DNA from 3 places in the Clostridium lapidicellarium genome. Region 3 is predicted to be linked to each of the others. Evidence: riboswitches for the same ligand, from Rfam matches in the RefSeq annotation. Region 3 holds a riboswitch; each other region holds the start of a gene.

Region 1 (10,025 bases), on a different contig from region 3:
TAATACCGATGTATTTGGGAGAGGACAGATAATATTCAGAAATGAAGCTGGAGTTCTATTCGGAGGCACAGATTGGAGAGGCGACGGCGTTATATACTCCTGGTAAACAATTTGATGCCAAAATAAATTGTGGAGACAGATTTGTTTTTGTACAGATCTATCTCCGAAGTGTAAAAGTTGTAAATATTTTTAAGAATGCTGCCTGTTAAATTCATCTTTTATTTCATTCAACCTGCCTTTATCTGTAAGAAGAGTGAGACCTGTTAATGCCAATGCCTTGGCTCCAATTATAAGAGCTTCGTCTCCCTGTTTTGATATGGCAGCTTCCCTGAATTGAGGAGTGTGAGCCGCTAATTTGCTGCTGCCTATTTTTATATGTGGATGAATAGTGGGAACTACATGGCTTACATTGCCTGCATCTGTCGAGGCAAGCCCTTCGGGAATTTCGTCTATAAAGTTTTCCCCGATCAGGTTTAAATTTTCTTCAAATATTTTATCAAACGTATTATTGACTAGAAAATTGTCTATTTTATTTTGAAAAAAGCTTATGTTGACTTTAGCGCCTGTGATAAGAGCTGCTCCTCTGGCGACATTTTTAATTCTTTCTGTTACTTGATTGCAGCTACTCCGTTTGGAGGCACGTATGAAAAACTTAGCTTTAGCATAGTCTGGGACAATGTTTGGTGCAGATCCGCCGTCGGTTATAATGCCGTGTATTCTCACGTCGCTTGTAACGTGCTGTCTTAAAGCATTTATTCCATTAAACAACTGGATTACCCCGTCTAAGGCATTTATCCCTTTTTCAGGACAAGCTGCTGCATGTGCGGCTTTTCCTTTAAATTCAAACTGAATTGGATCATTTGCCAGGGATTTAACTGTTCCATAATTGTTATTGGAAGGATGAATCATCATGCATGCATCTACGCCTTCAAATAGATTATGCTTTACAAAGCTTGCCTTTGCACTGCCGTTTTCACCGCCTTCTTCGGCAGGAGTGCCAAATACCACAATTTCTCCACCAATTTTATCTATAAGTTTCGACAGCGATATAGCTGCAGCTGTACTTGCTGAAGCTATGATATTATGACCGCAAGCATGTCCTAAGTTGGGAAGCGCGTCATATTCTGCTAGAAGTCCAATAACCGTACCAGGACCTTTACGAGATTTTTTTCTCGCTATGAAAGAAGTTGGATGTCCGGCTAAAGCTTTTTTTACAAAAAAGCCCTCTTTTTCCAAAGTATCTACAAGTAATCCGGAAGAAAAGATTTCCTGATTTCCTATTTCAGGATGGTCGTGTATTTGATGGCTCATATCTATATAGACATCCCTCTTGTTTTCAATTTCATTTATTATATCCTTTTGGTAATCCTTGATATATCCTGTTTTCATGAATAATCCTCCTCTTTTTTGAACATAAAAAAATCTTCTTTGAGATAAAGAAGAGATGGATGATTCCCTTCTCATCTTTCAAGTTTGTAAAAACAAACCTGCTGGAATTGGCACAGTATCTTTTTAAAACAAAGTCTGTTGCCGAGGTTTCAATGGGCCTGTCCCTCCACCTCTCTGGATAAGAATTTTTTATTAAATTTATCAATAATCATAATAGAGCTTTAAATGAATTTTGTCAACAAAAAAATTTATTTTGAATTAGATATTGACATAATGAAAATAAGTTGTATAATCTAGCATATAAGGTAAGTCACAAAAATTTAACATATCCTTATCGAGAGAAACTGAGGGACTGGCCCGTTGAAGTTTCAGCAACCACATATGTCTGTTATGTGATGGTGCTAAATCCAGCAGAACGTTGTTCTGAAAGATGAGGAAAGGTATAAAAACCCTTCCGAGGGTTTTTTTATTCCATATATCCCCTTCTTTTGGAAGGGGATATATTATTTTATTCAAAAGCTATTATTTTAAAAATATTGGTAATATTCATTCGGTAATACAAATGCATCTTGATATATGAAATTACTGTTTCTAAAGGAGTGAAAAGAATGATATGGCTAAAGAATATCAACAAAGTTTATAAGAATAAAACCGGTAAGGTTCAGGCTTTAAAAAATATCAACCTGCATGTTAAGGCGGGTGAGATCTTTGGAATTATAGGATATAGTGGGGCAGGAAAGAGTACCTTGATTCGCTGTATAAATCTGTTGGAAAAACCAACTTCCGGAGAGGTGATTGTAAATGGGAAAAATCTCACTCATTTATCCTCCAGGGATCTGAGAAAGAGTAGAGAAAAAATAGGAATGATATTTCAAAATTTCAATTTGATGAAAAATAGAACTGTATTTGAAAATGTAGCCTATCCGCTGAAGGGAAAGGGATTTAGCAAAAAAGACATACAAAAAAAGGTAAATAACCTTTTGAAATTGGTTGAATTAAGTGACAAGATAAAGATGTATCCATCACAGTTAAGCGGTGGACAAAAGCAGAGAGTCGGGGTTGCAAGGTCCCTGGCCAATGATCCAGAAGTGCTTTTATGTGATGAGGCCACATCGGCTCTGGATCCGCAGACAACTCAATCGATTTTAAAGCTTTTAAAAAGTATCAATGATAGATTGAAATTGACCATAGTAGTTATAACTCACCAGATGGAGGTAGTAAAAGAAATATGCCAGAGAGTGGCTGTTATAGACTCTGGTGAAATAGTGGAACAGGGAAATATAATAGATGTGTTTACGAACCCCAAAGCTCCTATAACTAAAAAATTTATATCTTCTCTGTTCCATTATGACAAAATATATGATTTTCTCAGGAAAGAAAATTCTTTGGGAAAATTAAAACAGATAACCGAGGGGGAAAGCATAGTTAAAATATCTTTTACAGGCCAGAGAACTGCCCAAGCCTTTATTTCAAAAGTTTCCCGAAAGTTTAAGGTAGACGCCAGTATACTATTTGGAAATATAGAGATTATCCAAAATGTTCCCATAGGAAATCTGGTTGTGGAATTAAACGGCACAACTGAGGGAATAGACAGCTCGATAAGATATCTAGAAGAAAATAATATAAAGGTGGAATACCTGGATGAAAAAAAGGACAATGTCAAATTGAAAGTTGGCAACAATTAATCTTTGAGGTGATAAAATGAGTGAATTTCTAGCAAAAATAGCGCCAAATCTAGTAAATCTATATCCTGAAATGATAAAAGCAATATTTGAAACATTTTACATGGTGGCCATTTCGGGAATTATATCGACAATAGTCGGGACAATAATGGGAATAACATTGGTTGTGACAAGAGAAGGGGGCATATTGGAGAATAAAGTTGTCAACAGTATACTTGGCAAGATAGTAAATATCTTCAGGTCCATACCATTTATTATCCTTCTTGCGGCCATAATTCCCCTCACAAGGCTTTTGGCAGGAACTACCATAGGCACAAAAGGTGCTTTAGTACCACTTATATTCGGGTGTACGCCTTTCATTGCCAGACAAATTGAATCGTCACTGCTTGAGGTGGATAATGGAGTAATTGAAGCAGCACAGTCAATGGGTTCAGGTCCTTTTGAAATAATATTCAGGGTAATGCTCCTCGAAGGATTACCTGGAATTATTCATTCCCTTACAATAACAGTTATAAGCCTTATCGGTCTGTCCGCTATGGCCGGTACTGTAGGAGGGGGAGGTCTTGGTGATTTTGCTATACGTTATGGATACCAGTATTTTCAAACAGATGTCATGGTAGCTACTATAATTGTGCTTTTGATTATTGTAAATGTCATTCAATTCATAGGAGATACTTTATCAAGATTGACAACACATTAAGTTTATGAACTAAGGGAGGTCTTTAACAATGAAAAAATTTTTAGGATTATTTTTAACAATTGTATTATCTTTGGGAGTTTTGGCAGGCTGCGGTTCAAGCAGCACAGGACAGGCTACTGGCAGTAATAAAAAGCAGGTGGTTAAAATAGGTATAACCGGTGATGATCATAAAATCTGGGATAAGGTCAAACAAAATCTGGCAAAGGAAAATATTGATCTGCAAATTGTAAGTTTTACAGATTATGTACGTCCTAATATGGCACTTTCCGAAGGAGAAATTGATTTGAATTCATTTCAGCACTATGCGTACCTCAATAAATTTAAATCTCAACACAATCTGAAAATCAGTTCTATAGGTGAAACTGTACTCGCACCACTCGGCGTATATTCAAAGAAAATAAAATCTCTTAAAAATATCAAGGAAGGTGCAAAAATAGCTATCCCCAACGATCCTACAAATGAAGGCAGAGGGCTGAACTTGCTTCAGAATGCAGGCTTGATAAAATTGAAATCAGGAGTTGGACTATTGCCTAAAATTCAGGATGTGGCGGAAAATCCAAAGAAAATTCAATTTGTAGAACTTGCTGCAACTCAGATTCCAAGAACGCTTCAAGATGTTGATGCAGCCATAATAAACAGCGGTGTAGCCATAGATGCCAAGCTTAATCCTGTCAAGGACTCAATTTATCTGGAGAATGTATCAAGTAAAAATGCAAAACCATATATAAATGTAATTGTAGCTAGAGACAAGGACAAAAATAATGCTACTTATAAAAAAGTAGTCAAAGCTTATCAGACTGATGAGATAAAGCAGCTTATAAAAGAAACCTACAAAGGTGCAGAAGTTCCTGTCTTTTAGAAATAACTAATATTGATCCGCCGGCATATAATCATGGCCGGCGTTTTCTTTATCCTAATATAAATCCAATAATCACTTTCGTGCGCCTATACATATCGGTGACTTATATTTTACAAATATTTTATAATTATTTATAATAATTTTAGGCGGAGGAGTATGTTCCCGCCAATATTATGACACCTTAAACTATGAAAAAAGAGGTAAACATTATGGATTTGAAAGAGTTAAACCCAGAGGACGTGGTCTTTGCACTAGATATAGGGACGAGATCTGTAATAGGCACTGCAGGTATAGTTAAAGATAAAAAATTCGTTGTAATATCCGAATACTATGTGGAACATGAAAAAAGAGCCATGATTGACGGACAGATACACGATGTAAGTCTTGTGGCTAACGCGGTAAATGCAGTGAAAAATAAAATAGAAAAGGATTTACATATAAAATTGGAAAATGTGTCAATAGCTGCTGCAGGAAGATTTTTGAGAACTGTGTCCGTAAAGGAAGAAATGAAAATTGACTATAATAAGGAAATAGACAGAAATACTATAAGAAGTCTGGAATTGACTGCAGTAAAATCTGCAGAAAAAAAGGTGAATGAAGATACGAAAGGAAGGCTGTATTGTGTTGGATACAGTGTAAAGGGGTATTATCTGAATAACTACCTCATAGGGAATCTTATGTATCAGAGAGGGGAAAAAATATCGGCGGAGATTATAGCTACATTTTTACCACGTTCCGTAATTGACAGTTTATATTCCGTCATGGAAAAAGTGGGACTTCAGGTGGTGAATTTGACTTTGGAGCCTATAGCGGCTATGGAAGCTGCCTTACCCCAAAATTTGAGACTTTTGAATCTGGCTTTGGTTGATGTTGGGGCGGGAACTTCTGATATAGCTATAAGCGACAAGAATACCGTGAGTGCATATGGCATGGTACCTCAGGCCGGCGATGAAATTACTGAAATAATATCGCAAAAATATATGGTGGATTTCAATAAAGGTGAAAAAATAAAGAAGCAATGTGGTAAAGTGAAGGATATAACTTATACAGATGTTCTAGGAATGGAAAATAGAATTGCTTCCAAAGATGTAGTGAAGCTGATAAGTCCTGCCGTAAAGAAAATAGCAGATGAAATTGGTGAAAGCATTGTGGAATTGAATGGAGGAAGGTCGACCAGTGCGGTTTTTCTGGTAGGAGGAGGAGCGCATACTCCCAAGTTGAAAGATTTTATAGCTGAAAAATTGAATCTGCCGCTTAACAGAATTGCAATAAAGGACAGACATTCGGTACAGGACTGCGTCTGCAGGGACAATTCTCTTGGAAGTGCAGGGGTGACGGTTTTGGGTATAGCTTTGGTTTCTATAAGGAGATTGGGACATGGATTTGTAGATGTTATTCTGAATGGAAATGTAGTGAGTCTGTTTAATTCCCATAACCATACTGTAATGGACGTCATGCTGCAGGCCGGTGTAGATCCCGGTAATCTTATAGGTAAAAACGGTCAAAATATAAGATTTGTACTAAACGATATTAAAAGGGTGGCTTTTGGAACCCTGGCTTCCAATGCCGAGGTAACTATAAACGGCTTGAAAAAGACCATGGATGATAAGGTTAAAGAAGGAGACAACATAGAAATAAAGTATGCAGTAAATGGTAAGAAAGCTGCACCTAAAATTACAGACTATGTACAAAAAGTTTATTCCATAAGTTTTTTTGTAAACGACATAATAGAAAATTTAGAACCCCTGGCATATATAGACGGAAATAAAGTTAAGATTGACAGTTATATAAATGAAGGGGATAATGTAAACATAGCATTTCCCAAAACCCTCGGAGATTATGAAAAATATTTTTCGGATAATGACGATGAAGATAATTTAATATATTATTTGAACGGCGAAAAATTAGACAAAAACTATATAATAAATGAAGGGGACAGGATCTACAGGGTAACTGAAAATTCTCCGTCTAAAAAGGAAGAACCGAAAACAGAAAGTGAAAACTTAAAAGCTGCTGCTAATGAGATAACTGTAGTTGCAAATGGGAAAAACGTGGTACTCACAGGAAAAAGGAAATATATATTTGTAGATATATTTAACCATATAGAATTTGATTTAACTAGAGTAAGGGGAAAGCTATTTTTGCGCCTGAATGGTGAAAATGCAGGTTATTATGACGCCCTCTCAGATGGGGACGTAATAGAAGTAGGATGGGAATAATTCCAAATTCATTGGAGGTAAATATTGATTATATGGATAAAGATTTTTTAAAAATTGCAAAATCTATGAAGGAGAAGCTTGTTGATGTCAGGAGGGATCTTCATATGTATCCCGAACTGGGGTATGAGGAAAAGAGAACTTCCCGAAAAATAAAGGAATTTTTGAAATCCTGGAATATAGAATATAGGGAGACCGCAGGTACGGGAATATGTGCCATAATAAGGGGAAATGGAAATAAAACCATAGGCATAAGGGCTGATATGGATGCCCTACCCCTGCAGGACAGGAAAAATTGCAGCTATCATTCACAGGTAAAGGGCAGGATGCATGCTTGCGGACATGATGCCCATACCACCATTTTACTTGGAGCGGCAAAAATTTTAAATGATGTAAAAGACGAACTTAAGGGAAATGTTAAATTGTTCTTTGAACCGGCCGAGGAAACTACAGGCGGTGCAAAAATAATGATAAAGGAAGGCATACTTGAAGATCCGAAAGTAGACAGGGTAATAGGCCTCCATGTGGAGGAAAATATAGAAGTTGGAGATATAGGTTTGAAATTTGGAGTGGTAAATGCAGCTTCAAATCCATTCACCATAAAGATAAAGGGTCTGGGAGCTCATGGTGCAAGACCAAATATGGGAATTGATCCTGTAGTTATAGCAAGCCACGTGGTTTTGGCCCTCCAGGAAATCGTAAGCAGAGAACTTCCCCCCGTGGATCCGGCTGTACTTACAGTAGGTTCCATTCATGGAGGAACAGCACAAAATATAATTCCCGATGAAGCCACACTTTCTGGAATCATAAGGACCATGAAGAGTGAACACAGATCTTACGTGAAAAAAAGACTTATAGAAGTTACAAAGGGGATTGTGAACTCCATGAGAGGAAACTGTGAAATAAATATAGAAGAAAGTTATCCGTGCCTTTACAACGATGACGAAGCTGCAGGTGACATACTGAAGGCAGCCAGGCAGATAGTGGGAGATGGACATGTAAAGATACTTCAAAATCCGAGTATGGGAGTGGAAAGTTTTGCCTATTTTTCAATGGAAAGGCCATCTGCATTTTATTACCTGGGATGCGGGAACAGGGAGAAAGGTATAATACATCCTGCGCACGGAAATCTGTTTGATATAGATGAAGATTGCTTGCCTATCGGGGTTGCGGTGCAGTGCAGGGCGGCTTATGACTTCTTAAAATAGTTTGATTGTTGAGCCATCAAGATGAAATGTTCAAGGACTTGATGGTTTTTGTATTGTTGAATATTAAAATATTGTGACTATGGAGGTAAAATTAAAAAATGAAGATAAAAGATTTAACGGCAAATGTTTCTCTTGATATTTTTTTACTTGTAAAAGAAATGACTGAAGATGTGACCAGGAATAATGATTCATATATCAAATTTCTGTTAAGTGATGGTGAAAATAATATACATGGAATCATGTGGTCCACGTCCATAAAAGAACTTGATGAAGATGTCAGGCCCGGTAAAATAATCAAGGTTAGGGCATTTGTCAGGAATTATAAGGATAATTTACAGCTGAATATAACAAATTGCCGACCGGTATTGGAGAAAGACAATGTCAATGTGGGGGATTTTGTCAAAAGTGCACCTGTGGATTCAATGGCCATGTTTGATGCCTTCATTCAGGAAACTGAGAATTTTCACAACAGTGATCTAAAAAAGATAGTACAGAAAATTTTAATGGATAATAAGGATAAACTGGTATATTATCCTGCAGCCAAAAAAGTACATCATGCAATTAGAGGAGGATTGCTGTACCATACTTACAGGATGTTTAAGAATGCACAGAGTATTGCTTCTGTGTACCATACCTATATAAACAGGGAACTGTTGATTTCAGGTGTCATACTGCATGATATTGGAAAGGTCAGGGAACTTGACTCCAATAAACTAGGTGTAGTGGATGATTATTCCAAAGAGGGCAAATTATTGGGTCATATTGTGGAAGGTGTAATCATGGTTCACGATGCGGCAAAAGAACTCCAGACACCTGAAGAAATAGAGCTGCTTTTGAAACACATGATAGTTTCACACCATGGACTTGAAGAAAATGGATCACCTAAAAAACCTATGACTTTGGAAGCAGAGATATTACATTATCTGGATGAGATGGATGCAAGCGTATATCAGTTCGAAGATACACTGAAGGGAGTATCTAAGGGGAAATTCAGTGATAAACAATTTTTTCTTGGAAATATACAGTTATATAAAAACGAATTGTAATGTTTTATGTTGATTTAACCAATAATAGTAGTATATAATTAGGTAGTACTTATGTAAAATTGTCGATGTACATAACAATATGTAGATAGATGTAAAATATATCAAAGTTAATACAACATGAAAAATACTGGAGAGATAATTATGAAAGTTGAAATTGGGAACAACGAAGCTGGCCAGAGATTGGATAAATTTTTGAGAAAGTGGTTAAAGGATGTACCTTTAAGCGGAATATATAAATCTATAAGAAAAGGTGACATTAGGGTAAATGGCAGGAAGTCCAAAGAAAATTATTCACTGCTCAAGGGAGATGTAGTGGAGACCAAGTATATAATTTCCAAGCACAAAGATACTAAGCTTAGAAGATTGGGAAGTGATCTTTTAAAGATAACCTATGAAGATAGAAACATACTTCTAGTTGAAAAACATCCCGGAATTTTGGTACATTCAGATGGAAACTCAAAGGATCCAACTTTAACCGACTATGTACTTTCATATTTGTATGACAGAGGTGAATACGATCCGCAAAAGGAAATTACCTTCACTCCCTCACCCTGCAACAGGTTGGACAGAAATACCTCTGGTATAGTTATATATGGTAAGAACTACGACACTTTAAAATTGCTGAATGAAATGATAAAAAACAGGGATATAAAAAAATATTATGAAGCCGTGGTAAAGGGAAAAATAAAAGAAGGAATATATGAAGGATATATTTTAAAGGACATAAAGAATAATATGTCTGTTGTATATGACGTTCCCAGAAAAAATACTAAAAAAATTTCCATGGATATAAAAGTTATCCAGAGCTGTGGTACTTTTTCTTTTATAGAACTGGAACTTATTACAGGAAGGAGTCACCAGCTCAGGGCGCATCTGGCGCATTTGGGCAATCCTATAATAGGGGACTCAAAATATGGGATATCTG
Region 2 (10,025 bases), on a different contig from region 3:
ATAAGCCTTGTTCCAACTGAAATGGCCTTCAACAGGCTATTCATGAGCATTATATCTATCATGGAAGCCTCATCTACAATCACAACATCACATTGGAGAGGTGACTCTTCACTTCTGGAGAAAAACATAGCTTTTTCATCGCTTTCCACTCCCATATCAAGTAATCTATGTATGGTCTTTGCCTCCCTCCCAGTGGCCTCTGACATTCTCTTCGCCGCCCTACCGGTAGGTGCTCCCATAAGGACTTTATAATTTGCCTTTTCAAATAGTTGAATTATACAATTTATAATTGTGGTTTTGCCCGTACCAGGTCCGCCAGTTATTATCTCTACACCATTTTTTACAGCTCCCTCAATGGCTTCCTTCTGAGAAGGCGCAAATTCAATGCAATTTATTTTTTCAAATTTTTCAATTTCTCTATCTACATCAAAGTTTATATCCTTATAATTTGCAAAAGCTAAAGTCAAAATTTTTTTAGTCACACTTAATTCACAATAATAATATGTCATTGGAAATACACAGAGTTCACCACCGCACTGTTCCAGTTTTATTTTTCCGTTTATAGAATTTTCATACAAATTCTTTTCAAGTTCCTTTTCAGTCACACCAAGTACATCTTTACCTTTTTCCATAAGCCTGCCTATAGGCATATAGGTATTTCCCAAGCTACAAAATTTATTTACCACATACCTTATTCCACTCTGTATCCTGAAATCAGAATTTTTTTCTATTCCAAGGCTGCTAGCTATTCTGTCAGCTGTTTTAAAGCCTATTCCGGCAATTTCTTCTGTAAGTATATAGGGATTTTCTTTTACCTTACGCACAGAATCGCCTCCAAATTTTTTGTGTATTTTCACACATTGATTTGGAGTTACACCATAAGTTTGTAAAAAAATCATTATATTTCGTATTTCATTTTGTTTAGAATATGATTTTGATATTAAAGCTATTTTTTTCTCTCCTATGCCCTCAATTTCCCTTAATCTATTTATGTCATCATCCAGTACATGAAGAGTATTCTCTCCAAATTTCTTTACTATTTTTCTGGCAGTAACAGGTCCTATGCCGGATATAACTCCAGATGCCAGATATCTCTCTATACCAGTAACGGTGTTAGGTGTTATTTCCTCACAAACCTGAACTTTAAACTGGCGTCCAAAATGGGGATGCTGTACCCATTCTCCCAGGACTTTCAGATTCTGTCCTTCAACAATATAGGGTATGCATCCTACTATAGTTACCGTATTTTCTTCTTCTTTCATTTTAGCAACTACATATCCATTATCCTTATTTTGAAATATTATATCCTCTATAATTCCCTGTAAATCCTGCATAGAATCTCTCCCAATTAAATAACTATCAAATTCTATATCTCTGAATACAATTATAACACATCAATTTAACTTTAAAAAAGAAGTGCTGTAAAACTATTTTTAAAAATAATTTCAAGGCACTTCCCTTTATATCTAAATATATTTTCTTATTTCGTCAACCTTATCTAATTTCTCCCAAGGCAAATCTATATCCGTCCTGCCAAAATGTCCATAGGCTGCAACCTGCCTGTATATGGGTCTTCTTAAATTCAAATCTTTTATTATAGCAGCAGGTCTCAAATCAAATACCCTCTTCACTATATCAACTATTTTCTTTGCTGGCAATTTTCCTGTACCAAAGGTATCCACATTTATGGACACTGGTTTTGCCACCCCTATAGCATAGGCAAGTTGTATTTCTAATTTATCCGCCACGCCTGCAGCTACCAAATTCTTTGCCACCCATCTTGCAGCATAAGCAGCGGATCTATCTACTTTAGTCGGATCTTTTCCTGAAAATGCACCGCCGCCGTGTCTTCCATATCCGCCATATGTATCCACTATTATCTTTCTCCCTGTGAGTCCCGAATCTCCCTGGGGGCCTCCAACCACAAACCTTCCTGTAGGATTTATAAGATATTTAGTATCTTTATCCAAAAATTTGGATGGTACAACTGGTCTTATGACATTTTCAATTATATCTTTTTCAATCTGCTCTTTAGCTTCCCGTTCATCATGCTGGGCAGATACCACTATATTGTCAACCCTAATCGGTTTATCATCTTCATATTCTATGGTTACTTGGGTCTTGCCGTCCGGTCTCAAATATTTCAATGTACCGTCCTTTCTAACCTGTGCCAGCCTCTTTGCCAATTTGTGGGCCAAACATATGGGCATAGGCATGTATTCAGGAGTTTCATTAGTTGCAAATCCAAACATCATACCCTGATCTCCCGCTCCTATGTCATCTATTTCCTCCATCTGTCCACTTTTAGCCTCCAGGGATTTGTCAACTCCCAAAGCTATATCTGATGACTGCTCATCTATAGAAGTCATTACAGAACAGGTATCACAATCAAATCCATATTTAGCTCTGGTATATCCTATTTCCTTTACGGTCTTCCTTACTATTTTAGGAATATCAACATAACAATTAGTTGATATTTCTCCTATAACTAATATCATTCCTGTAGTAGTGGCAGTTTCACATGCTACCCTGCCATAAGGATCCTTCTCCAATATGGCATCTAGAATAGCGTCTGAAATCTGATCACACATTTTATCCGGATGTCCTTCTGTAACTGATTCAGATGTAAATAACTTTCTCACTTTCAATACCTCCACATCATGTAAAAATAAAAGCCTCTTCCAATAAGAAGAGGTTAAATAATTAACAGCTCTCTTATCTTGCAAATCACGTTGCAGGAATTGGCACCTTGGTAAATTTAAAAATTTTCCCTGGTTGCCGGGTTTCATTGGGCCTTTTTCCCTCCACCTCTCTGGATAAGAGTTTTTTACGGTAAGCTTACAATATTCACAAAATAAAAAACACTTTTCAGTGCTCTTGTGGTGGAGGAAGATGGATTCGAACCATCGAAGTCACTGACAACAGATTTACAGTCTGCCCCCTTTGGCCGCTCGGGAATTCCTCCACATATTGTACTGATATAGAATTCATTATAAAAATGGTGGGCACAACAGGGCTCGAACCTGTGACCCCCTGCTTGTAAGGCAGATGCTCTCCCAGCTGAGCTATGCGCCCGTAATCTTAACATCATTATTGGTGGAGGAAGATGGATTCGAACCATCGAAGTCACTGACAACAGATTTACAGTCTGCCCCCTTTGGCCGCTCGGGAATTCCTCCACATTGGTGCTGGCAGTAGGCTTCGAACCCACGACCTACTGATTACAAGTCAGTTGCTCTACCAGCTGAGCTATGCCAGCACATTGTAATAAATACAACGATGTTTAACGTTTAACGTAGTTTAGTATACATTTTTATAAGGTTATTTTCAAATTTCATATTCCATTGAAATTCAATATTAACTGCTTATTTCTCTTTATAACTCAACATCTCTTTTAAAATCATATACATATAATTTAGATCTAATATTTTACATGAGTCAATCATATAGATTATATATAGTGTACCCCATAAATATTATCATAAGCACTGCATGCATAAAAGAAGGTGAATGTATTGAGTAAAATAAAATCAAATTATAAAAACCCGCTGGCATACTACGACTTAGCTTATTTCTTGAAAGATCATATAAATAAAGATAACATTATAGTGTGCATCGGCACAGACAGATACATAGGAGACTGCCTCGGCCCCCTAGTAGGTACCCTGTTAAATCGTAAAAATTTCCCACTTCCCGTCTATGGCACAATCTCAGAACCAATACATGCTTTAAATATTGAAAATAAATTAAACAGCATAAAATCACTTCATCCCCACAACAGTATCATAGGAATTGATGCCTGTCTGGGCGAGATTGAATCCATTGGTGAAATACAAGCAAGAGATTTTCCCGTACACCCTGGTAAAGGGGTGGGAAAATCTCTCCCAAACGTAGGAGATTCATCAATAATAGGGATAGTTGATTCAAACAATAGTGAAGGTATATTCAGCAGCAGCAGTAATATACGTCTAAATCTAATCCTAAATATGGCTGAAGTAATACTTCATTCACTAATTCATTCATATTATCTCTATAATCACAAAATGTAGCTATGACATATTTAATCTATCAAGGTTATGTCATCACCTGTAAAAACGACTTCCATCTTATCCAAATATCCGAGAACCTTTCCCGTACCCAAAGCCACACAGGATACTGGATCTTCAGCTACATACACGGGGACACAGGTTACTTCCTGTACTAAATCGCTCAAACCATTTAGCAAAGCCCCTCCTCCAGTCATGACAATTCCCTTTTCAGCTATATCTGCAGACAGCTCTGGAGGAGTTTTTTCCAATACTGCCTTGGCTGTGTCTGCTATGGCATTTACAGTTTCTTTTAAGGCTATCCTCATTTCTTTAGAAGACACCTCTATATTCTTTGGAAGTCCGGTAATTAAATCTCTTCCCCTTATTTCCATACTATTTTCCTCATCTTTATGAAATGCAGAACCTACTTTTATCTTTAAATCCTCTGAAGTCCTTTCTCCAATCATCAATTTGTGTTTTTTCCTAATATATTTCATTATGGCTTCATCAAACTTGTCTCCTGCAACCTTAATTGAGGCCCTTACCACTATTCCTCCCAGTGAAATTATAGCTACGTCGGTAGTTCCTCCTCCTATATCAATCACCATACTTCCGCTTGCCTTGGTTATATCAATTCCAGCACCTATAGCTGCAGCAAGAGGTTCTTCAATCAAAAATACCTTTTTTGCCCCTGCATTTTTAGCCGCATCAATTACAGCTCTTTTTTCGACCTCAGTAGCCTCACAGGGAATACACACAACTATTCTAGGCGCAGACATTCTCTTTTTCCCACAGGCTTTTCCTATAAAATATCTCAGCATCTTTTCTGTTACATCATAATCAGATATAACTCCATCCTTTAATGGACGAATAGCAACAATATTACCTGGTGTCCTGCCTATCATCTGCCATGCTTCTTCTCCTACAGCCAGTACTTTACTTCTGTTTTTATCTATGGCAACAACTGAGGGTTCCTTCAAAATCACCCCTTTGCCTTTCACATACACAAGTACTGTAGCCGTACCTAAATCTATCCCCATATCAGTTCCTATATTAAAAAACATCCTATTTTTCACTCCTACTCTAACTTGCCTTTCATAAAAAAGCACAAATATATTTATTCATTAAATATCATATCATATTTTAATTATAATAGGAATGTTTTCAACCTTCAATAGCTTTATATTTCATTTTAGTAGCTTTTCCACCCCTTATATGTCTTTCCGCCTTATTATAATCAAGTATACTCTTGGCTTCCTGGGCAACCTGGGGATTTATTTTAGGTAATCTTTCCGTCATATCTTTGTGTATAGTACTCTTGCTAACTCCAAAAACTTTTGCAGTTTTTCTTATAGTGGCTTTAGAGCCTATTATATATTTGGCAACTTCCAGAACTCTTTCTTCAATATAATCTTTCATATTCGATCAACTCCTTCATATAAACATTTTTTAATATTCAGTGTTTTCTATCAATAAAATTATTTGAATATTCTTTCATTTAATTCAAAAACTTTTGTCACTAACTTTTCTTTCCATATATAAATATGCCCTTTTATATTCCAAAATTCATCTTATGGAGGCCATCTCCCTAAAAAGTAATTCTAAAGTTCAGACAGAGTTCACCCATAATTTAAACTTTGAATAAAATTCAAGAGAAACGGCCAACTATTAGTATTTTATATATTTTCCCGGATCAACAAATTCTTTTCCCTTTAAAACAGCAAAATGCAAATGATTTCCATATTTTTCATAAGCCGATCTCAATGTGCTCTTGCCGACTATTCCTATAACTGATCCTTTTTTTACCATTTGGCCCTTGTTAACTTTGACATTTGGATCCAAATTAGAATAGACTGTCTTTAAGCCATTTTGATGATCTATTATGATTTCCACTCCATCCTGCGTTGCAGTATTTACTTCTTCAACTTTCCCGTCCATTGCTGCAAACACCGGTTTTCCTAAATCCGTTTGTATATCATATCCTAAATTTGGTCTATATGTTCCAGTAGAATTCCAATACACCGGATCTTCTGAAAATCCTCTTGCAATAATTCCCTCTACTGGTTTTTGAAACGAGGTACTCATTGAATTAGCTACCTCTTTTGAAGTCTTCTGCTCGGCATTTGCACTTGTTCGACTATTTTTTTTAACTTGAAGGGCATTGTCATAAGTTGAAGAAGGATTTTTGTCTGTCTTTGCGGTTTGTTTTGCCTGTTTTTGTTCTATAGCATTACTTTTTTGCAATTGGGCACTCTGATCTTTATTATTCTTTGCAGTTAATAGTGCAACCGTTGCAACTATACAAAGGCAAATAAATAATATTACGTAAAAGCCCTCCTTTTTCAAAAAGTTAATTGCTTTATTTGAAAATTTTTTGTCCATATAAACACCTCCTTTTTGTAGTTTGTCCAGAGAATAACAAAAAATACATTTTTTATAAATTTTTTTCTAAATTTTTCATCAAGTGGTTATTGGCTCCAGGTGGAGCCGGATAAAAAAATGAGGTGAAATCTTCACCTCATTTTCACAATATTAAATTTACTTTAGAAATAAAGACACGTCTTTCAATTTTATACCAGTATAATAATGACTCAAAATCTGTACATAAGTTTTACCATTCTTACCCATCGCATCTGCCCCCCATTGGCTCATTCCAACCCTATGACCGTATCCCAGACAATCAATATAAATTTTATCCCTAAAATTTATATTGAAATTTGTGGAGTTCAGTCCCATAATAGCTCTGAATTTAGTTCCAGATATAATAATTGAACCAAGTCTAATTTCTTTAACAGCTCCACCTTCTGTTCTGTCCTGTATGCTTACTTCACTAGACAAATTCCCTGCATTGAGCCTTGCACCAGGATAATACAAATTTATTTTATCTACAAAATCTTTATAGGATACTCCCAGAGAAGTTTTATATTTATTATGTCCATTTTCTTCCCCGGGGCTATCAACGCTTTTCAAGTACTCTGCACCCCCTTCAAATACATCTTTTGCATTTTCCGTCCTCCCACCGCTTATCGCAAAATAATAAGGTTCCATAACTAATTTACCTTTATATGACAGCACTTGTCCCGAAGTATCTTGTACGGCTTGCTTTATTTTAAGCCAATATTCATTGGCCTTTGATTTAGGCCATGTATCCATTCTTTCCTCTTTGCTTTTAAATACCTGACACTCAACAGTATCACATACATCCGCCCCTGTATTGCTCTTATATTTTTTGCCTCCATATGCTTCCATGTGAGCTACACCAAAAGTTCTGGCTGCCACGGCCTGGGCCTTAAGAGCTTCCTCGGAAAACTCCGCCGGCATTTCTCCTGCCACTACTCCAAGAACATAATTTTCCAGAGTCATTTCTTCTATTTTATGTTCCCTGGTCATATACACTTTTATATTTTGAGGTTCGGCTTTAGACTTAATTATAAATTTAGGAAGACCTTTTTCCACACCTCCTTTTCCGGTCATAACAAGAGAAAGCAAAATTATAAAAAGCATGCTCATTAATACCGATATTGCAAATTTTTTTAAAAAATTCATGTTTTGTACCTCTATCATTTTATACGCATCTATGTTTTTAATAATATATTTCTATTACTGCTTCAACTAAAATATTCCATCATAATTATTTAGATAAAAAAAAAGAAGATCCCAATAACCTTCTCATTAAAACACTCCAAATTCTCAATCTATTCTCTTTATATCTGCACCCAGTCCTCTGAGCTTTTTTTCAATATCCACGTACCCCCTGTCTACATGGTATATATCAGCAACTTCCGTTTCTCCCTCTGCTGCTAAGCCACAGAGTATCAAGGCAGCACCAGCTCTTAGATCAGTTGCCCTTACCTCTGCTCCCGTGAGATTATCAACACCCTCTATAACCGCACTTCTTCCATCTATTTTTATGTTTGCCCCCATTCTCTTCATTTCCACCACATGCATAAACCTATTTTCAAAAATAGTTTCAGTTATTATACTAGTCCCCCTAACTGTGCACAAAAGACCTGTCATCTGAGACTGCATGTCTGTGGGAAACCCAGGATAAGGCATTGTTTTAATATCTATAGGTCTCAATTCTCTATTTCCATCTACAATCAAACTGTTTTTTTCGGTTTTTATATATACTCCCGCTTCAGTTAATTTGGCAATTATAGGTTTTAAATGTTCTTCATTTATACCATTTATTTTGATTTTACTTCTGGTTATCGAAGCAGCTACCATAAAAGTACCTGCTTCGATCCTGTCGCATATAGGTCTATGGGTACTTCCACGTAAATCTTTAACTCCTATTATACAAATAGTTCCGAAACCTGCACCTATAACATTTGCACCCATGCTGTTTAAAAATTTTGCCAGATCCTTTATTTCCGGTTCTTCTGCTGCATTCTCTATTATTGTTTCCCCTTCAGCCATGACTGCCGCCATCATTATATTCTCAGTAGCCCCTACAGAGGGAAAATCCAGATAAATTTTATTCCCTGTCAATTTCTCAGCCCGTGCTTCCACATATCCGTGACCTATATTTATCTCTGCACCAAGAGCACTAAAACCCTTCAAGTGCAGATCTATAGGCCTGGTGCCAATATTACAGCCCCCCGGCAGAGATAACTTAAATTTTCCAAATCTAGATATCATAGGTCCCATTATTAAGAATGAAGCCCTCATTTTTTTTACAAGTTCGCTGCAGGGGCTGCAATCCCTTATATTGGAAGTGTCTATCATAATTCTATTTGTATTTCTATCTATATTTATTTCCGCAAATATACTTCTCAGTATATCGCTTATTACAAAAACATCTTCAAGCATGGGGACCTCTTCTATCACACATTTTCCCCCACTTAAAATGCAAGCTGCTATAACAGGTAACACAGAATTTTTAGCAGTACTGATGTTTACTTCTCCATGAAGTTTATTTCCTCCCCTAACCACTATTTTACTCATAATGTTCCTCCATTCTATAATTTGCTGATATGTTGATTATTTTGTACTTAATATACTAGTATGTTGTCATTATTTCTGGCGTTCCCATAATTATATAGATTCCACTTGGATATTTTACGACGGAATAATTAAAATCCACTAGATTTTCGCCGCTTTGTATAGGATCAAACATATGAGTATTGGCAGTGGAACTATAGCCATGATCTATGAGCACAGTTTTGATATCGGATGTGCCCATGCATTTCAATACAGATTCAATTTTTTCATTCACAGCTGCAGTTCTTCCACTTTGTATCCTGGCCTTTACATATTGATAATACCTGTATTTTCCTTCTCCACCAGGTAGACATTCTGTAATTGTATTTTTCAAATGGGGCAGATTATAATTCACGGATTTTTCCAGAATATTGACAGTTATAATATTATGGCCTTCATATTGAACACTTTCTATGTAGCCACTTATATCACCGCCGTTAAATTCTACGGAATATGTTTTATTGTTATTTAAATATTTACCTTTGAAATCTCCATATTTAAGTAACTTCTGAAATATTCCATCTACAGTTTTCTCCCCTGGTTTATCTGTACTAAATATAACCATGAGATTACATTCCCGGGGAACACCGTGGGTTTCATCCAGTATGTCCTTAAACAGATCATTTTTTTTCTCAACTGCAGTGATACTTCGCGAAAAATTCAAATTGCCTAAAGTGTTTCCATAAGCTTTTACATAATACTGAAAAGAAAGTACACACAGCAGCAGGCAAAATGCTATTTTTACATTCTTTTTCATATAGAACAGCTCCTACCTCTCTTTCCTCTCTTAAGCATTATGGACAACTTTTACGTTAATATTCAAAAAAATATTAACATGACTCGATATTAATATATAAAATCACTTAGTAAAAAGTGCATAATTCAGCACAAAAAAACGCTGCCAAACTTCATGAAAACGAAGTTTGGCAGCGTTTTTTCATATTTAAAACAGAATATGAAATATACATTTCTTATTGTTTTAGATTAATTCTGGCCAGGGCTCTGGCCAGGGCC
Region 3 (10,025 bases):
GAGTGCTTCTATAAATTTGTCTATTTCCTCAAAAGTATTGTAAAAATAGAAGCTAGCTCTGGAAGATGCCTGGATTCCCAGATGTTTCATAAGAGGCTGTGCACAATGATGTCCCGATCTAACTGCCACACCATAGCTGTTCAATATAGTAGCCACATCATGCGGATGAACATCTTTTACATTAAAGGAAATAATTCCACCTTTATCCTTGGCATTTTTAGGTCCATACACTGTTACATAATCCAATTCCGAGATTTTCTTGAGAGCATACTCGGTAAGTTTCTGCTCATAAGCTTCTATCTTGTCAAGACCTATTGAATTCAAATAATCAATAGCTGCTCCAAGAGAAACCGCACCTTCAACATTCTGAGTACCTGCTTCAAATTTAAAAGGCAGTTCTGCAAAAGTGGCACTTTGTTCTGTCACATATTCTATCATGTCTCCTCCACCTAAAAAAGGCGGCATTTTGTTCAAAAGTTCCTCTTTCCCATAAAGTACTCCTATTCCCATGGAAGCCAGCATCTTATGACCTGAAAACACAAAGAAGTCTGCATCAAGGTCAGACACATCGACTTTCATGTGCGGTGTGCTCTGTGCTCCATCCACTATGGCCACAGCTCCCTTTTCATGGGCATATTTCACAATATCCTTGACCGGATATTTTGTTCCAAGTACATTGGATACCTGGGCAATGGACACAATTTTCGTCTTGTCGGTAATTTTATTTTTGTATTCTTCCTCAGTTATTTTTCCATCTTCATTGGTATACATATACTTAAGTACCGCACCTTTTACCCGTGCCACCATCTGCCATGGAAGTATATTGCTGTGGTGCTCTGAGATGGCAATTACTATTTCATCTCCCTTATTTACAAAATTCAATCCATAGCTGTAAGCTATCAGATTCAAAGATTCTGTGGTATTTCTTGTAAATATTATCTCAGAAGATTTCTTGGCTCCAATAAATGCCCTTACCTTTTCACGGGCCCCTTCATAAGCCTCGGTGGATGTAACCCCCAAATAATGAGCTCCCCTGTGAGGGTTCCCATTCAAATTTTCATTATAATGCTCCACAGCCTTTATAACAGAAATTGGCTTTTGTGTAGTTGCACCATTGTCAAAATATACTAAATCCTTTCCCTTTACTTTTATGGAAAGTATAGGAAAATCTTTTCTTATTTTATTTACATCCAATATATCCCTCTGCATTACATTCCCATTACTCATTTACAATCCTCCTCCTAAGTTCTTCAGATAAAAACTTTCTTAAATCCTCTGCGGGAACTCTATCAAATATAGGGCTAAACCTGGCCTCTATAATCAATTTTTCTGCTTCGCCATAATCAAATCCTCTGCTCATCAGGTAGAAAAGCTGATTTTCATCTATTTTTCCTACACTGGCTGCATGCTGCCCGTCTACATCTTCTTCCTGACAGAGAAGCATTGGAATGGTGTCAGTTTTCACTGTCGGATCTAGAAGAAGAACTTCTTCGGCTTGAGCTCCCTTGGATTTAGAGGATCCCATCTTGAAATCTATATTTCCCTTGAAAACTTTTTTTGCCCTGTCTTTCAGCACTCCTTCTATAATCATGTTGCTTGTGCTCTCTTTGCCAAAATGGTTGGTAGTATAATAGAGATCCTGTTTTCTATCTCCGTCAACCAAATAAGCCGAATATATATCGGCGCTGCTGCGCTGACCTTTTAAATCCGAGTTATAATTTGTAACATTTATCTTGCTTCCCATTTCTACTGTAACCCAATTTACCTTGGCTCCATCTTCCACCTCTGCCATATTGGAATCAAAATGGGATGCCCTGTTATTCATTCTCTGGACCTTTACGACATTCACTTCGGATCCGCTTCCTGCAAAGACTTTAGTCAGGCCGTTGTGAAATACCTCCATGTCTCCATCTTCCGTGTAATAATCCACCACCAGTGTAATTTTGCTGTTTGGTCCAGCTACAATTATATTTTGATCTATAACTGACGGATTTTGTGAATTCAAATTAAAATTAAGCCTTATAGGTGAATTTAAAATTTTATTCTCCGGAATTTTTAGAAATACACCTGAATTAAAGCCATTTTCCGCAAGCCTTACAAAATCCTTTGATACAGAAGTGGCATCTTTAAAACTGGAATAGCCTGTGAGACTTTTTCCATCGATTTCCCTTATGTCTTTCAAATACACATTTTTAAAATCTTCAGCTTTAAAATCCATATAATCTGCATTGTATTCATTTATTTCAGGAAAATTATAATCTTTAATATGAAAATTATTCAATCCAAGATGTTTCCAAGTAGGTACATAGGCTTCATTTAATCTGAAATCCTTCTTGTCTTTCAATTTGGAAATTATATTTTTTCTCTTACTCAAATTTTCCTTATTATCTATCATAAAGTACCTCCTATCCTATGGTTCCCTTTAATTCCAATTTAATTAGATTGTTCATTTCCACTGCATATTCAAGTGGAAGTTCTTTTGCCACAGGTTCAACAAACCCTGTAACTATCATTTCTCTGGCTTCTTCTTCCGTAAGCCCCCTGCTCATCAGATAGAAAATGGCATCGTCACTTATTCTACCTATTTTGGCTTCATGTCCTATATCAACATTATTGTTGGCTGCACTTACAATAGGTATTGTATCTGACCTGGACTTGCTGTCCAGCATCAACGACTCACAGGATACACTTGATTTTGCATTCACTGCATTTTTTGTAGAGCCTAAAAGGCCTCTATAAATGGAAACTCCGCCATCTTTGGAAATGGACTTGGAATTCACTACAGATGTGGTGTTCGGAGCTGCATGAACAACCTTGGAGCCTGTATCCAGATACTGTCCGGCACCTGCGAAAGTTATTCCCGTAAAGTCACACCTTGCTCCTTCTCCTTTCAATATACTCATTGGGTATAACATGGATACCTTGGAGCCAAACGAACCGGTGACCCATTCTACATGGGCATTTTTATCCACCAGTGCTCTCTTGGTATTCAAATTATACATATTCCTGGACCAGTTTTCTATAGTACTGTATTTCAGAGAGGCCCCTTCTCTTATATAACATTCCACACAGCCTGCATGCAGGTTATTCACATAGTATTTAGGTGCAGAACAGCCCTCTATATAGTGAATACTTGCTCCCTTTTCCACCACTATTAAGGTGTGCTCAAACTGACCTGCTCCCGGTGCGTTTAATCTAAAATAGGATTGAATCGGTATTTTAACCTGGACTCCCTCCGGTACATATACAAAGGAACCTCCAGACCAAACTGCCCCATGAAGTGCTGCAAATTTATGATCAGTTGGAGGTACAAGTTTCATGAAAAGAGGTCTTACCAGATCTTCATGCTCCCTTATGGCCGTTTCCATATCCATATATAAGACGCCCTGTTTTTTCAACTCGTCACTCACATTATGATAGACTATCTCCGAATCGTATTGAGCACCCACTCCTGCAAGAGACTCGTGTTCTGCCTTGGGTATTCCAAGCAAATCGAAAGTCTTTTTTATATCCTTTGGCACATCATTCCAATCATGTTTCATGTTGGTATTGGGCCTCACATAAGTAACTATATTGTTCATATCCAAACCCGACAGATCAGGTCCCCAGCTCGGCATAGGCATCTTATTGTAAATTTCCAGGGATTTAAGCCTGAATTCCCTCATCCAATCGGGATCATTTTTTTCATCAGATATCTCTTCTATTATTTCTTTTGTAAGACCGGAACTAGTTTTATAACTGGATTCATCCTTATTTTTCATATCGTAAATATTTCTTTTTATATCCTCTATACGAGTTTTTTCTTTTTCCAATAAAAACACCTCTCCTTTAAGACAATTAATTAAGCCAGTGCCTTAAACTTATCGTATCCATTTTCCTCTATTTCTTCAGCCAAAGACGCATCGCCGGTTTTAACTATTTTTCCGTTTACAAGTATATGGACATAATCAGGTTTCAAATATTCCAAAATATTGTTGTGATGTGTGATTATAAGTACGGAATTATCCTCCGTCCTGAGTTTGCTTACCCCTTCTGACACTATTCTAACTGCATCCACATCAAGTCCCGAGTCAGTTTCATCCAGCATGGCAAGTTTAGGCTCAAGCACCGCCATTTGAAGTATTTCATTTTTCTTTTTTTCTCCACCTGAGAATCCCACATTCAAATATCTCTTTGCATAGCTATCATCTATTTTCAAAAGTTTTAACTTCTCCTTCAATGCCCTTCTAAATGCCAGTATTCCACTTTTCTTGCCTGTAACAGCAGCTTTTGCGTTGCGTAAAAAATTTTCAACAGTTATTCCCTGTATTTCTTCAGGATATTGAAAGGACATAAATATTCCACGCCTTGCCCTTTCATCCACCTTCAAGTCATTTATCTTCTTTCCGTCAAATATTATATCCCCTGCTGATACAACATATTTGGGATGGCCCATTATAGTATTTACAAGGGTAGATTTCCCCGCTCCATTGGGACCCATTATAGCATGGATTTCACCTTTCCTAATTTCAAGATCAACTCCCTTTAATATTTCATTACCTTCAACTTCCGCCTTTAAATTATTTATTTCCAATAATTTTTTTCCCATTATATCTCTCCTTTATATCAGAGTATTTAAGTCATATTTGATTTTAAAAATCAACTACAATGTAAATGAGTATATAGCTGCGATAAAAATACCCGACTTAAATACTCAACATTGTATCTGATTATATTTTACTATTTATTTATCGAATAATCAACAATGAAATACCATTTTATATTTTCCCTAAAAGTTTTTATTTTCTGATAATATCCCAGTTCCCTTCAAACCACGTAATTTTATTTAAGCCTTATCTTTTCCTTTGTCTCTACCTGAATCACTATTCCATCCTGTATAACCAGCGTTATCGAGCCGTAATTTATACTTTTCAATGACTGTAATATTTTTTTAATATGCTGCTCTGAGATCTGATTTTTCTTCTTTACAACTTTCTCTCCCATTTTAATATTACCCCCTTTATATTAATTTATGAGCCAATTAAAAAATCCTCTTCATAAAAGAAGAGGATTTATATCAAATAAACGTAAAAGATTCAAATTAAGATTCTGCACTCACCTCATCTTCCAGAACTGCATTCTGATGGACTTAGCACCTTACATGCATTGATATGTCTAGCTGCACGGGTTGCTGAAACTTCATCGGGCCATTCCCTAAGTTTCTCTTGATAAGGATCAATATTAAATTATTAGTTTTAATTATATATCATAAAATCAACGTGGTCAACAAATTCTTAATTATTTTATTCAATTAAATATAACCTTCCGCATTTTCAGTTTCCAAGCTGAGTCCGTCTATGGACATACCTTCCTTAAGCTCTATCAGCAGACATTTTTTCCCTCTTTTATCCACTATCTGCCTTACACTGCCCAGGTCTTGAGGCCTTATGGTTATACTTGCACTCTCGTTCTCAATTTTCACTGATTTACTTTTAAAATTGGGAACTACATTTCTCGCCTTAAACTCATGATCTCCGCCGCATACTTCTTGAAAGGCATTTTTTACGGACTTGACACCTTCCACACCGCTTTCCTTCAAAACCCTGGCAATCTCGTTCGTATCCAACACCGGCTCTTCATCCTCTTCATCTTCTCTTTCAAATTTTTCATTTATTCTCCCATATATACTTTCCATCACACCTGGTTTTATTTTGCCTCCTACCACCGTATTCAACACATTTTTGAAATTTTCCCTTTCTTCAAGAGCAGTAGGTTTTACGGCACATTCCAATACCTTTTCCACAAAAGTGCTGTTAATTTGCTTCTTCTTAGAAGAGTAGTATACTACCTTGTTTATATCCACACATCCGCAGGTAAAACTCGGAAACATAAAACCATCCAGTGGTGCATTTAAATTTATAATCATGTCCAATGCAGAATTGGGTTTAAATTTCATTTCACTATAATCAAATTTCAATACTTTCTTTGGAATTTCCACTTTGTTTACACTGCATAATATAAATTCCACAGACTGCATGTAATCTTCAGCATCGTCTTTTTTATGACCCCTGTTTTTATTACTGCTGTAATACTCTGCTTTCACGAAATTTATCACCACGTCCGTATCATATGTATAATTCTCAGATATCCTGTCAACTATCTTGTCTCCAAAAGCAGCTATGTTTTCCCTGGAACTTAAAGCGCTGTACAGTATATGCTGCGTACTTTCACCGTCATCTGAACCAGTATCTTCCCGCCCGTTCTTTTTCTCGAAATCAAGTTCAAATATTTTGGAATCCAGGGATCCTGTAAGCACCTTTCTAAAATTATTCAAATAGAGCTCCCTTTTTTCTATCTCCATTCTTTCAAAATACTCCAGATCTCTCGTTATTATATTCCCGCCGTCTTTTTTTAGATACACACTATAAATTTCTTTAATAGGCAGCATGCAGCTACCCAATTTAAATTCTCTTCTTATATTCGACAAATCTTTTTTATTCATTTTCACATCTCCGCTCTACAAAATAAGTTATAAATTCACCTTATACATACTTATTTTAACAAAATATAATAACATTTGCCAAGAATATAGTATAAATCAAAAAAATTTGATACAATATAAACATAAAAATTTAAGGAGAATAACGAAATGTCTTGTAAAAAATCTGAAAATACAAATGAAAACACAATTAAAATTTATAATATAAGACAAGCTCTTAAAGAAAATATAAGAGAAGATCAGCTAAATGCCCTGGCTTTGGAAAAATCAACGGACAATAGGGCAAAAAACAGTACCAAGGCCAAAATTCATCACAGGGTACCCTTTTACAAAAACAAAAATATAACACTGCCGCTTCTGTCCGCAGTACTCGCTTTAAGTTTCACCTGTGCATCCTATTTCTATGAAACCCATATTTCTAAATATGTCGAAAAAAATAGAATTGCCGCTGAAAACATGGCTCTTCAAGGAAATATATCAGGTGCTTGTTCTCTAGTAGATAGAGCTTCAAATTTACGTCCGAACAACAAAACTCTAAAAGCGGATAAAATATTTTTACAGGATGGCAAAACTGTGGATTTACATATAAATATTGCAGATAATTACATAAAAGATAAGAACTACAACATGGCTTCGAATGAATTGGATGAAGCTGCAAATCTGATATCCGATAAAGCCGGAAACTTTTATTCACTATTAAATAAAAATATAGAAAATAAGAGAATGGATATAACTGTACTGCAGATAAAAAATGAAATGAACAATAAAAGCAGCATAGAGGATTTGGCTGAACTTTTAAACAAAATATCCAACTACAATGTGAAAGAAGCCGGCGAAACCGCTTTGGAACTTAGAAAGAGGATAAGTACCGTAGCTTATAACACAGCCAATGAATATTTGAAAAAAAATGATTTCACCTCTGCACTTCAAACTATAAACAAAGGTATTGTCTATAATCCAGGAGATAAAAAGCTGATAAAATTTAAACAAGTTGTAATATCTGAAAAAAATTCTTTTGAAACCGCCGAAAAGACTAGAATTCAAAATGCCATAGCTTCAGCTGCCCTTGAAGATAAAAACAACAAAACCAATGCAGTTCAAGTAATTTCATCTTCCACTGATATAGATAAATATGGAGATCTCACAATCAATGGAACTGTCAAAAACATAGCTACAAAACCCGTAAGTTCCATACAAATATACTACACCATATACGACTGCAACAATGTTGAACTTGGAAACGATTCTACCTACGTTTATCCCAACCAGCTATCAGTGAATGAAACAGGCAAATTTGAAAATACAGAATATAAAATGCCAAAGGGACATCACTTCAAAATTACAAAAATAACCTGGTCATTACCACAGGAGGACAGTCATGAAGATAAATAAAATTTCTGTTATTATATCGGCAATACTGATAAGTGCCAGTACTGCCGCATGTTTTACCATACATAAAAATATGAGGTCCAAACCTTCCGAAAATTTATCCAAGCTGGGAAATATAACTGAAGTAACGAGCACCTCTAAAACAAGGGATCTAAATTCAATAATCCACGAAAATCAAAAATCAGTGGTATCCTTAGAAGTAAAAAATGGCAGTAAGAGTACAACTGGTTCTGGTTTTATATACGATAAAAAAGGTGATATAGTAACCAATGCACATTTGATAAAAGACAGACTTCCTATAATTATAAGAATGGCCGATACTAAAACATACAGGGGAAAACTCCTGGGTAAAAGCGAAATTACAGATATAGCCTTAGTCCGGGTTGACGCCTTAAAGGGAAAAAATCCCATGAAAATTTCAAGAGATAAAAAAGCAGATATAGGAGATGAAATAATAGCGCTTGGAAGTCCGCTCGGCCCTCAAAATACAGCTGACATAGGTATAATAAGCGGATCAAACATAAACTTCAGTCTGGAAAATTATCAATACAAAAATGTCTACCAGATTTCTGTTCCCGTATCTTCTGGAAATAGCGGCGGTCCTCTTTTAGATAAAAATACAGGACAAGTTATAGGCATAATTTCCACAAAAGCGGATAATAAATCAGTGGGTTTCAGTATACCAATAAACCAGGTTACTCCAATGCTGGACAGCTGGTCCTCAAATACAAATACCACCGAATTTTCAACTCAAAATAGGGATTCATATGAAAATCCAAAACCATCTACAAAAAATGCTGTCTATCTGGTTTCATATTTCTACAGCAGCTTAAATTCCAAAGACTATGTGACTGCTTATTCCTTACTTGGATCAGGCTGGCAGGGAAAAATACCCTATGAAAACTTCCGGAAAAGTTACCTTCAAACCATATCTGTAAAGACGGACAATATGCTCTGTCACCAAATGGAAAATGGCAGCATTGAGGTTTCAGCATCAATCGAGGCATTGGAGGGAAATGAAACAAATTCAGGAACAAACACCTACAATGTAATTTACACTATAGGTTATGAAAATAACAGCCTAAAAATTTTAAGCGGTAAAATCACACCCGCAAAACAGCAGTAAAAAATGAATGCCGCAAAACTGTTTTTTTGCAGCATTCATTTTTTTAACTTCAATTAAAAAATTCGGTATTTTCTATAGCCTCTCCTACAAGAGCATCTATATCCAGAACACTTTCCGCCTTCTTTATCTCCTCAAGCCTCGGTTTAATTTTGGGATGCTTGGGTACAAAAATGGTACAGCAGTCTTCATAGGGAAGTATTGAAATTTCATAAGTACCAATTTTCCTCGCCACATCCATTATATCCACTTTATCCATGGCTATGAGGGGCCTGAACACAGGTCTGTCCGCCGCATCATTGCTTACGACAAGGCTCTCCATGGTCTGGCTTGCAACCTGACCTATACTTTCTCCTGTAGTCACGGAATCTATACCGTACCTGGCAGCCAAATCACAGGCTACTCTCATCATAAATCTCCTCATTATTATAGTCAATTCATCTTCCCTGCAATTTTCAATAATACCCATCTGTATTTTTGTGAAGGGAACCACATAGAGATTTACACTCCCCGTATATTTTTTCAATACGCCAGCCAATTCCTTGACTTTTTCCTTGGCCCTTTCGCTGGTATAAGGGTGGCTGTGAAAATATACATAATTCAAACGTACTCCCCTTCTCGCCATCATATAACCTGCCACCGGAGAATCTATGCCGCCTGAAAGCAAAAGCATGGTACTGCCGTTAGTACCATAGGGCATTCCCCCTATACCCTTGATTCTCCTTGAATATACATAGGTTTTATCTCTTATCTCTATATTTACAAAAAAATCAGGTTTTCTTACATCAACAGATAATCCATGTGTATTCTGAAGTATATAGGCTCCGACCTCCCTACTTACATCCATGGAAGTTTGAGGAAATTTTTTATTTGCCCTTTTTGTCACAACTTTAAAAGTTTTACCTTCATTTTCCATGGAATTTTCAAGAGCCTGCGACTCGATGCTTTCCATGTTGGAATCTACTTCATCCACTACACATATTTCTGATATCCCACATACGTTCTTAAGCCTTTTTATGCCTCTCTTCAAATCAT

Evidence for each region. A riboswitch is a leader RNA that binds a small molecule or an ion and turns the genes downstream of it on or off. The one in region 3 is predicted to bind S-adenosylmethionine.
Region 1: another riboswitch for S-adenosylmethionine. It lies ahead of AB8S09_RS04380 (methionine ABC transporter ATP-binding protein); the one in region 3 lies ahead of AB8S09_RS09800 (YezD family protein).
Region 2: another riboswitch for S-adenosylmethionine. It lies ahead of metK (methionine adenosyltransferase); the one in region 3 lies ahead of AB8S09_RS09800 (YezD family protein).

What each region holds. Positions count from the first base shown of each region.
Region 1 is NZ_JBGFFE010000003.1:155,208-165,232, reverse strand. It holds gene AB8S09_RS04390 (gamma-glutamyltransferase family protein) at 1-106, shown strand, start outside; gene AB8S09_RS04385 (M20 family metallopeptidase) at 190-1,389, opposite strand; SAM riboswitch class I at 1,458-1,574, opposite strand; SAM riboswitch class I at 1,718-1,826, shown strand; gene AB8S09_RS04380 (methionine ABC transporter ATP-binding protein) at 1,998-3,074, shown strand; gene AB8S09_RS04375 (methionine ABC transporter permease) at 3,091-3,771, shown strand; gene AB8S09_RS04370 (MetQ/NlpA family ABC transporter substrate-binding protein) at 3,800-4,630, shown strand; gene AB8S09_RS04365 (cell division protein FtsA) at 4,840-6,849, shown strand; gene AB8S09_RS04360 (M20 metallopeptidase family protein) at 6,882-8,054, shown strand; gene AB8S09_RS04355 (3'-5' exoribonuclease YhaM family protein) at 8,153-9,100, shown strand; gene AB8S09_RS04350 (RluA family pseudouridine synthase) at 9,242-10,025, shown strand, end outside.
Region 2 is NZ_JBGFFE010000002.1:213,463-223,487, forward strand. It holds gene recD2 (SF1B family DNA helicase RecD2) at 1-1,334, opposite strand, end outside; gene metK (methionine adenosyltransferase) at 1,467-2,642, opposite strand; SAM riboswitch class I at 2,713-2,823, opposite strand; tRNA gene AB8S09_RS03005 (tRNA-Tyr) at 2,881-2,965, opposite strand; tRNA gene AB8S09_RS03010 (tRNA-Val) at 3,000-3,075, opposite strand; tRNA gene AB8S09_RS03015 (tRNA-Tyr) at 3,095-3,179, opposite strand; tRNA gene AB8S09_RS03020 (tRNA-Thr) at 3,184-3,259, opposite strand; gene yyaC (spore protease YyaC) at 3,516-4,049, shown strand; gene AB8S09_RS03030 (rod shape-determining protein) at 4,061-5,092, opposite strand; gene spoIIID (sporulation transcriptional regulator SpoIIID) at 5,193-5,447, opposite strand; gene AB8S09_RS03040 (M23 family metallopeptidase) at 5,697-6,410, opposite strand; gene spoIID (stage II sporulation protein D) at 6,567-7,574, opposite strand; gene murA (UDP-N-acetylglucosamine 1-carboxyvinyltransferase) at 7,719-8,975, opposite strand; gene AB8S09_RS03055 (hypothetical protein) at 9,031-9,768, opposite strand; gene AB8S09_RS03060 (F0F1 ATP synthase subunit epsilon) at 9,983-10,025, opposite strand, start outside.
Region 3 is NZ_JBGFFE010000013.1:25,618-35,642, reverse strand. It holds gene AB8S09_RS09820 (cysteine desulfurase) at 1-1,227, opposite strand, end outside; gene sufD (Fe-S cluster assembly protein SufD) at 1,220-2,395, opposite strand; gene sufB (Fe-S cluster assembly protein SufB) at 2,406-3,812, opposite strand; gene sufC (Fe-S cluster assembly ATPase SufC) at 3,842-4,588, opposite strand; gene AB8S09_RS09800 (YezD family protein) at 4,822-4,983, opposite strand; SAM riboswitch class I at 5,097-5,214, opposite strand; gene AB8S09_RS09795 (DUF4317 family protein) at 5,291-6,481, opposite strand; gene AB8S09_RS09790 (FxLYD domain-containing protein) at 6,629-7,870, shown strand; gene AB8S09_RS09785 (S1C family serine protease) at 7,857-8,993, shown strand; gene thiI (tRNA uracil 4-sulfurtransferase ThiI) at 9,043-10,025, opposite strand, start outside.